DNA from 2 places in the Paraburkholderia sp. CI3 genome. Region 1 is predicted to be linked to the other one. Evidence: riboswitches for the same ligand, from Rfam matches in the RefSeq annotation. Region 1 holds a riboswitch; the other holds the start of a gene.
The links. A riboswitch is a leader RNA that binds a small molecule or an ion and turns the genes downstream of it on or off. The one in region 1 is predicted to bind cobalamin.

Region 2: linked by a shared signal. The riboswitch ahead of OKW29_RS39240 (TonB-dependent receptor domain-containing protein) and the one ahead of cobA (uroporphyrinogen-III C-methyltransferase) in region 1 are both predicted to bind cobalamin.

Annotation. Positions count from the first base shown of each region.
Region 1 is NZ_JBNDMI010000003.1:621,123-625,307, reverse strand. It holds gene cobW (cobalamin biosynthesis protein CobW) at 1-1,065, opposite strand, end outside; cobalamin riboswitch at 1,259-1,536, opposite strand; cobalamin riboswitch at 1,617-1,876, shown strand; partial or broken gene cobA (uroporphyrinogen-III C-methyltransferase) at 2,072-2,797, shown strand; gene OKW29_RS11690 (cobalamin biosynthesis protein) at 2,780-3,319, shown strand; gene cobO (cob(I)yrinic acid a,c-diamide adenosyltransferase) at 3,316-3,918, shown strand; gene OKW29_RS11680 (cobyrinate a,c-diamide synthase) at 3,922-4,185, shown strand, end outside.
Region 2 is NZ_JBNDMI010000004.1:3,856,856-3,861,040, forward strand. It holds gene OKW29_RS39220 (EVE domain-containing protein) at 143-601, opposite strand; RNA gene ssrS (6S RNA) at 743-924, opposite strand; gene OKW29_RS39230 (cell division protein ZapA) at 991-1,305, opposite strand; gene OKW29_RS39235 (ATPase) at 1,302-1,661, opposite strand; cobalamin riboswitch at 1,881-2,144, shown strand; gene OKW29_RS39240 (TonB-dependent receptor domain-containing protein) at 2,236-4,167, shown strand.

The sequences.
Region 1 (4,185 bases):
GAGCGCGGCGTCGAACGCCTGTTGCAGCGCGTGTTGGTCGAGGTCTGCGCCGATCAGCACGAAGCGGCTCAACGCGCCGTCGCCATTTTCACCCGCTTGCCAGCGCCGGTCGAAGTAGCTGTCGAAGCGCCGGCCCACGCCCTGGATCAAGAGACGCATCGCCGCGCCCTGCAGTGCCGCGAAGCCTTTGACACGGTAAATCGTGTGGGTTTCGACGAGCGTCTGCAAGGCGGCGAGCGCCGCGTCGCGCGACGGTACGGATGCCTGCACGACGACCGAATCGAATTCATCGTGGTGATGATCGGGGTCGTCGGCGGAACCGTGGTGGTCATGACGCAGGTGGATCGTCTCTTCCGACGCCGCTTCGAGGCCCAGCAGCGTATGCAGGTCGAGCCGCCCGTGCTGCGCGCGCACGATCTTCACCTGCGGCGGAATCTCCGCGCGGATCGCGGCTTCGACCTCGTGCTGCCGGGCGTCGTCGATCAGATCGGTCTTGTTCAGAATCACCAGATCGGCCGCCGACAACTGGTCTTCGAACAGCTCGTGCAGCGGCGACTCGTGATCGAGATTCGGATCGGCCTTGCGCTGTGCATCGACGGCGAGCGGGTTATCGGCGAACTGGCCGCTCGCGGCGGCCGGGCCGTCCACCACCGTCACCACCGCATCGACCGTGAAGCCATTGCGGATCTGCGGCCAGTTGAACGCCTGCACGAGCGGCTTCGGCAACGCCAGGCCCGACGTTTCGATCAGCACGTGATCGAGTTCGTCGCGGCGCTCCGCGAGCTTTTCCATCACCGGGAAAAATTCTTCCTGCACGGTGCAGCACAAACAACCGTTCGCGAGTTCATACAATTGCCCTTCGGTCTCGACGCCGTTTTCATCGCAACCGATGCCGCAGCCCTTGAGGATTTCGCCGTCGATGCCGAGCTCGCCGAACTCGTTGACGATCACCGCGATGCGCTTGCCGCCCGCATGCTGAAGAATGTGCCGCAGCAGCGTGGTTTTGCCGCTGCCGAGAAAGCCCGTGACGATCGTGACGGGGATCTTGCGCAATTGAGTTTGCATCGTGAGGTCCATCCCTTGGCGTTGATCGGTATGCCGGAAAGTCCGCGCGTGGGTCCGCGTCGGCTGGCGAATGGAGCACGCGCAGCAGCACCAGCGATCACCAGACACGGGGACGAACGACGGCATGGCCGCGACAACGGAAATACAGAAAGCGGAACTGAGGTCATGAACGCGCCGCCGCATCCCCGCGGCGGTCGTTCTGCTTCTTTGGGCCGGTATCCGGGCTGGCGAAAGCGCCGCTTCCCCTTCCCGGCCGAGTGGTTTCTCGTCCAGTGGTGAAATGTCCACGCGACCTTGCGCGAGGACATCGAAGCCGGCACTGCGGTGCCCGGCTATCAAGCCGGAACCGCTTTTCGCTTACCGTTGCGGGGACAGCACAGGTTAGCCGCTCCAGAGCAGGTGGCTCCCTGTTTCCCGTTTAACTGCATGCGCACGAGCGCGCACGCGAGCACCCAAAGTGCGAGCGAGTGTAGGCCCGCGGACTTGCGCAGTCAAGCAACGCACCGAGCCGGAAAGCGCCGCCGAGGCTTATCCGGCAAGGCGCCATGTGCTATCGTATGCGCGCGTTTGGTGCCCGCACATGCGCTCGCGTGTGCAGTTAAACGGGAAACAGGCAGCGCCTCGCGCGTTCAACCTGTGCTGTCCCCGCAACGGTAAGCGACCTGCGGCGCGCGATTCGATTCGCCTTCGATTCCGACGTGCCGCGCATGCGTTTTTTGATGCCACTGTCCCGCGAATCCACAAACCGGGACGGGAAGGCGAAGCGCATGAGGCCGCCAGCCCGGATACCGGCCAGACGTGGAGGCGGTGCCGCATTGCATCCGTGCATCACGTGGCGCCGCCGGCCGCCGGAATCCGCGGGGAACGGATGTGAAGGCGTAGCAGCGCGGCATCGCGCGTGCCCGGATTCGCAGTTCCGCATGACCTCTATATTCACCGCCGCGCGCGCTGTCGCACGCCGCTTCTCTTCTTCCATCACCGCATGGCGCGCGCCATGCACGCCGCGATGACGCGCGCCTGGCTGATCGGCGCCGGTCCCGGCGACGTCGAACTGATCACGCTGAAGGCCACCCGTGCGCTCGCGCAGGCCGATGTCGTGCTCGTCGACGATCTGGTAAATCCCGACGTGCTGCAGTTCGCGCGCACCGACGCGCAAGTCGTGTACGTCGGCAAACGCGGCGGCCATCCGTCGACGCCGCAAGCCGACATCGTCGCGCAAATGCTCGGGCATCTGCGCGCGGGGCGCAGCGTCGCGCGGCTCAAGGGCGGCGATCCGTTCGTGTTCGGCCGCGGCGGCGAAGAGTTGCAGGCGCTACAGGCCGCGGGTATCGAAGTCGACGTGATCAACGGCATCACGGCCGGCATCGCGGCGCCCGCGGCGCTCGGTATCGCGGTCACGCATCGTGATCACGCGCAGGGCGTCGTGTTCGTCACCGGCCACGGCGCCGGCAGTGGCGAACCGGACTGGGCCGCGCTCGCCGCGACGCGCATGACGCTGGTGATCTACATGGGCATGCGCCGGCTCGGCGAGATCGCCCGCGCATTGCTCGCGGCCGGCATGTCCGCCGACACGCCGTGCGCGGCGATCGAGTCGGCGACGCGGCCTGAGCAGCGTCATGTGCTCGCGCCGCTTCGCGAGTTCGCCGAGGCGGTGGCGCGCGCGGGGCTCGGCTCGCCGGCGATCGTCGTGATCGGCGGTGTGGCGTCGCTCGCACTGGCGCGTGATGCGGCCAAACGCGAGGCCGGCGTTGCTCACGAACTGGCAGCGAGCGCGACACGACACGGACTCGGACGCGCGATCAAAACGCTGAGCGTCGGCATCGGTTGCCGCTTGCACAGCGAAGCCGCTGATATCGAAGCCGCCGTCCGCGCAGCGCTCGGATCGAATGCCTTCGAGCAGATCCGCGCGATCGCGACGATCGACACCAAAGCCAACGAAGCCGGTCTGCTCGAATTCTGCTCGCGTCATCAACTGCCGCTGCAACTGTTCAGCCGCGACCAGATCGCCGCGGTACCGGTCGCGTCGCCGTCGGCGGCGGCACACGCGCATCTCGGCGTCGATGGTGTGTGCGAGCCGTGCGCGCTGCTGGCGGCAACGGCGCCGGACTCCACCACAACCGCGCAAAACGCGCGTCTGATCGTACGCAAGACCGCGCACGCCGGCATCACGGTGGCGATCGCAGCGGCGAACGACGCTGCCCTTAGCGACGCGACCCCATCCCATCCCGCCTCTCAAAACCAGGACCCCCGATGAAAACCGATCCGGAATCGCATCAACGCATGACCGAACGCCGCCGCGAAGGCCACGAAAAGAAGCAGGCCGGCGCGACCGTCGAAAAAGGCCTGCTGATCGTCAACACCGGCACCGGCAAGGGCAAGAGCACGGCCGCGTTCGGCATGGCCGTGCGGGTGCTCGGCCACGGCATGCGGCTCGGCGTCGTGCAGTTCATCAAAGGCGCGCTGCATACGTCGGAGCGCGATTTCCTCGGCGCGATCGCCCAGTGCGATTTCGTCACGATGGGCGACGGCTACACGTGGAACACGCAGAACCGCGAGGCCGACATGGCGACCGCGCGCAAAGGCTGGAACGAAGCGCGGCGGATGATCGAAAGCGGCGACTACCAGATGGTGATCCTCGACGAGTTGAACACCGTGCTGAAGTACGAATACCTGCCGCTCGACGAAGTGCTCGCGGTGATCAACGCGCGTGCGCCGATGTTGCACGTCGTCGTGACCGGACGCCATGCGCCGGACGCGCTGATCGAAGCCGCCGACCTCGTCACCGAAATGCGCGCGATCAAGCATCCGTATCGCGAGCAAGGTGTGAAGGCGCAGCGCGGCGTGGAGTTCTGAGCGATGTCGGCGTCCCCCAACGGGGCTTCGTCCGGGACGCCCCCCAAGGAGACTTCCTTCGGGGCGTCCCCCCAAGGGACTTCCGTCGGGGCGTGCCCCGCGCTGTTCATTAGCGCGCCCGCGTCGGGACAAGGCAAAACCACGATCACCGCCGGTCTCGCGCGCTATCACCGGCGGCTCGGACGTCGCGTGCGCGTGTTCAAGACCGGACCGGATTTTCTCGATCCGATGATCCTCGCGCGCGCGAGCGCCGCGCCGGTGCTGTCG
Region 2 (4,185 bases), on a different contig from region 1:
AGCGGCCGGTTCGAGCTCACGCTTTCGTCGACCGATTAGGCGCGTTTTACCGACGCTTGGTTCCCCAATTAGTGCTTCGCCGCCGCATCGGAAACGATGACCTGGATGCGATCACGACAGGTGCCGCGTCGCGCGTTCGCCCTTAAACCAGCTGTTTAGTGATGAAGCGCCATTCGGCTTCGGTCACCGGCGTGATCGACAGGCGGTTGCCTTTGGCGAGCACGCGCATGTCCTGCAATTCGGCATGCTCGCGCAGCGCGGCAAGCGGAATCAGCGCGATTTTCTTTTTGAACACGACGTCGACGAGCATCCAGCGCGGCGTTGCCGGCGACGATTTCGCGTCGTAGTACGAGCTCTTTTTATCGAACTGCGTAGGGTCCGGATACGCGGTCGACGAGACCTCCGCGATGCCCGCGATGCCGGGCTCCGGACAGCTCGAATGATAGAAGAGCACGCCGTCGCCGACCTGCATCACGTCGCGCATGAAGTTGCGCGCCTGATAGTTGCGTACGCCGGTCCACGGCAAGGTGCGATGAGGTGCGTTGGCGAGGTCGTCGATGCTTGCTTCGTCCGGTTCGGACTTCATCAGCCAGTAGCGCATGAATCGGAGTGAGCGTGTGAGAGTGAACGAAGCGCAACAACAGCAGGTGCGTACGGAAAAGCCCCTGAAAAAGGCGCTCAAACGAAAAAACGACGACCAAAGAAAAACGGCATCGAACCGAAGTCCGATGCCGTTCCAGATAAGATCCCCGCCTTAGCCGCTAGGCCGGCATCCTGAACCGAGGGTTCAGAATTGGTCGCAGTTAGCAACACTTCGGGTACATCAGACTGAGTGACGCGCACACCCGTGCTACAAATTTCCGCAACCGTGCACATGGCATTGGTTCAAGGAATGTATGACCTTGGCGAACCAGGCAGGGAAGCTAAACCGATGAAGCTACAACCCAAACCGTTTAACAAGTGACCGGTTCGAAACCGGCCCACTACTGCTTACTGCAAGCTGTACTGCTCGATCACAGTACCTAGCTGTTCGTTCATTTGTTGCATTGTACGCCGGATTTCTTCAGCAGGAAATGCTTCTCCGTGTCGCACGCTGCTTTGCAGCTTAAGCAGTTCCGATGCCAGCGACAGCGCAGCCATCACCGCGATGCGATCGGTGCCGCGCACGTTGCTGCCGCTGCGGATTTTCTGCATCTCGGCGTCGACGCGCGCGACCGCCTCGAGCAGCGCGCCTTCCGTTTCCGGCGAGCAGGCGAGACGATAGGGCACTTCGAGAATCGATACTTCGATCTGCTTGGTGGTCATGCGCTTTCTCCGTGTCGGCTCACGTCGCTTTCCGCTTCCTCGTGTTCGGGCTGGGCGGACTCGAGCAGATCGAGCTGGTTATCCGGTTCGCTGCTCGCGCGTGCGCGCGGCAATTTTTCGAGAATCGCATTCAGGCGCACCTGAGCGTCGTCGATCTTGGCGGACAGCGCGTCGCGTTCCGCCTGCAGTGCGTCGCGCTCTTCGCGCAATTGCGCGAGTTCCGCATGCGTGGCTTGCACTTCGGCACGCGTTTGCGCGAGCTGCTCTTCGAGCGCGAGCCGCGCTTCGTTGTGGCGCTGGCTGATCGCAATCAGCTTGCCGATGTTCTGGGAGAGTGATTCGAGTTCGGTGAGCATGTGCTGCGTCCTCTAAAGACATCGCATTTTAGCGCGGAATATTACAGGTTCCGACAATTGTCTCGTTTCGAGACGTAACAGCATCGCTTCGTGCACGTTCGTTGCGTGTCGCGTCGTCGACCATAAGATAAAAACCGGCAATCCATCCGACAATAACCTGCATTCAACAGAACCGATTGCGCTCCGGTCGACCTTTCTTGACGCCCCGCGACGCCGCTCCTAAACTTCCCGCACTCTGGTGCCCGCGCGCGCTTTTCGGCGCGCGCAGTTAAACGGGAAGCAGGGCGCGCGCGGTGCCAAAACCGGATGCGCGAACCTGCGCTGCCCCCGCAACGGTAAGCGACCGCATGTGATGTGCTCATGCAGGTCGGTCCTGGTCGCAAGGTTGGAAGTTCAACGTGCGAGTGTGCCACTGCGCGTCACGCGTGGGAAGGCGGATCGATGTGTCGTAGCCCGGATACCGGCCAGAAAAGAGGGACGTCCCCCCGCGAAAACGCTAAACAAGGGGGCGCCTCGTGACGCGTCGGCCTGCGGGGAAGCAGGCCGCGCACGCTATCCACAGGAATGTCATCCCATGCTGTCCCCCATCGCCCGCGCAACGCTCCTCGCGTTCGCGAGCCTGCCGCTCGTCGTGAATGCGCAAAGCGCCGAGCCCGCGTCTTCATCGTCCGCGACGGATGCAACCGCTGCAAGCGCCGCAAACGTTGCCGACGCGGCCAATCTCACTTCCACCGATGCGCCGGGCAACCTGCTGTCGCCGATCGTCGTGACCGCGCAACGCGGACCGCAAGCGTTGCGCGATGCGATCCCGCAGACTACGCGGTTCGATCAGCAGGACATCGCCGACACGACCGCGACCGATCTGCCCGGCCTGCTGCAACTCGCGCCAGGCGCGCAAATCTCGCGCACGGGTGGCCCCGGTTCGACCACGAGCCTCTTTCTGCGCGGCGCATCGTCGACGCAATCGCTGCTGCTGATCGACGGCGTGCGCGTCGATTCGGTGAGTCTCGGCTCAGCTCAACTCGCACAGATTCCGCTCGATCAGGTCGATCACGTCGAAGTGGTGAACGGCAACGTGTCGGCGTTGTATGGCTCGGGCGCGATCGGCGGCGTCGTGCAGGTGTTCACGAAAGACGGCGGCGATCATCCGCCGCGTTTCAATTTCTCGGTCGGCTACGGCAGCTATCGCACGCAGACGCAAACGGCCGGCGTGAACGGCGCGCTCGATCAGGACGGCCGCACGACCTTCAACATCTCGCTCGCGCGCACGAAGGACGACGGCTTTTCGTCGCTCAATCCGCTCGAGGCGCCGAACGCGAATCCGAACGCAAACGGCAATCTGAACGAGAGCATCAGCGCGTCGCTGCGTCACAAGTTCACCGACAGGTGGGACGCGGGCGTCAGCTACTTCCAGTCGAACAACGACAACAGCTACGACAATGCGTACGGCGAGCCCACCGATCTGAACAATCTCTATAGCAAGGTGCGTCAGGTGTCGGTATTCGCGAACGGCAAGCTGACCGACTGGTGGACCACCCACGTCACGCTCGCCGAGGGCGACGACCGCAGCGTGTCGAACACCAATGGCATCTACAACGGCCGCTTCGATACCGACAATCGCCAGTACACGTGGCAGAACGATTTCGCGCTCGCCGCGAACCAGAAGCTGCAACTCGGCTACGAGCATCTCGACCAGACGCTCGACTCCGACACGTTCGGCGCGCCCGACCGTCACGTCGATTCGGTCTTCGCGGGCTACAGCGCGCGCTTCGGCCGCAACCAGATTCAGGCCAACGTGCGACGCGACCAGTACTCCGATTTCGGTGGAGCGAACAGTTACTATCTCGGCTACGGATTCGACATCACGTCGCGCTGGAAGGTAACCGCAAGCTATTCGGATGCGTTCCGCGCGCCGAGCTTCGACGATCTGTACTATCCGATCAGCGGCAACCCGTCGATCCAGCCCGAGCGCAGTCATTCGGTCGAAGCCGGTTTGCAGTACGCGACCGATGCGCTCGGCGTGATGCGTCTGAACGCATTCCAGACGCGCTATACGAATCTGATCGACTACGTGCAGACGATCCCCGGCATCTACCTCGCGGAGAACGTCGGCCATGCGAAGGTGCAGGGACTCGAGGGATCGTGGAGCGGTCATGTCGGCAAGACCGACGTGCGCGCAACGGTGACGCTGCAGAACCCGGTCGATCTCGACAACGGTACCGACCTCGTGCGGCGCGCGCGTCGGTTCGGGTCGTTCGCGGTGAACCGCAGCATCGGTGGCTGGCGGGTTGGCGGCGAGTGGATCGTCAGCGGTCCGCGTACCGATAGCACCGGCAACCTCGGCGGTTATGGCATCGTGAATCTGTCGGCGCGCTACAACGTCACCAAAGCGTGGTACGTCAGTGCGCAAATCGACAATCTGTTCAACAAGGATTATGAAACGGCCTACTCGTATCACTCGCCGCGACGCGGTGCGTATCTCACGCTCGGCTGGCAGCAGCAGTGACGCGCGCGCCGGGTTGGC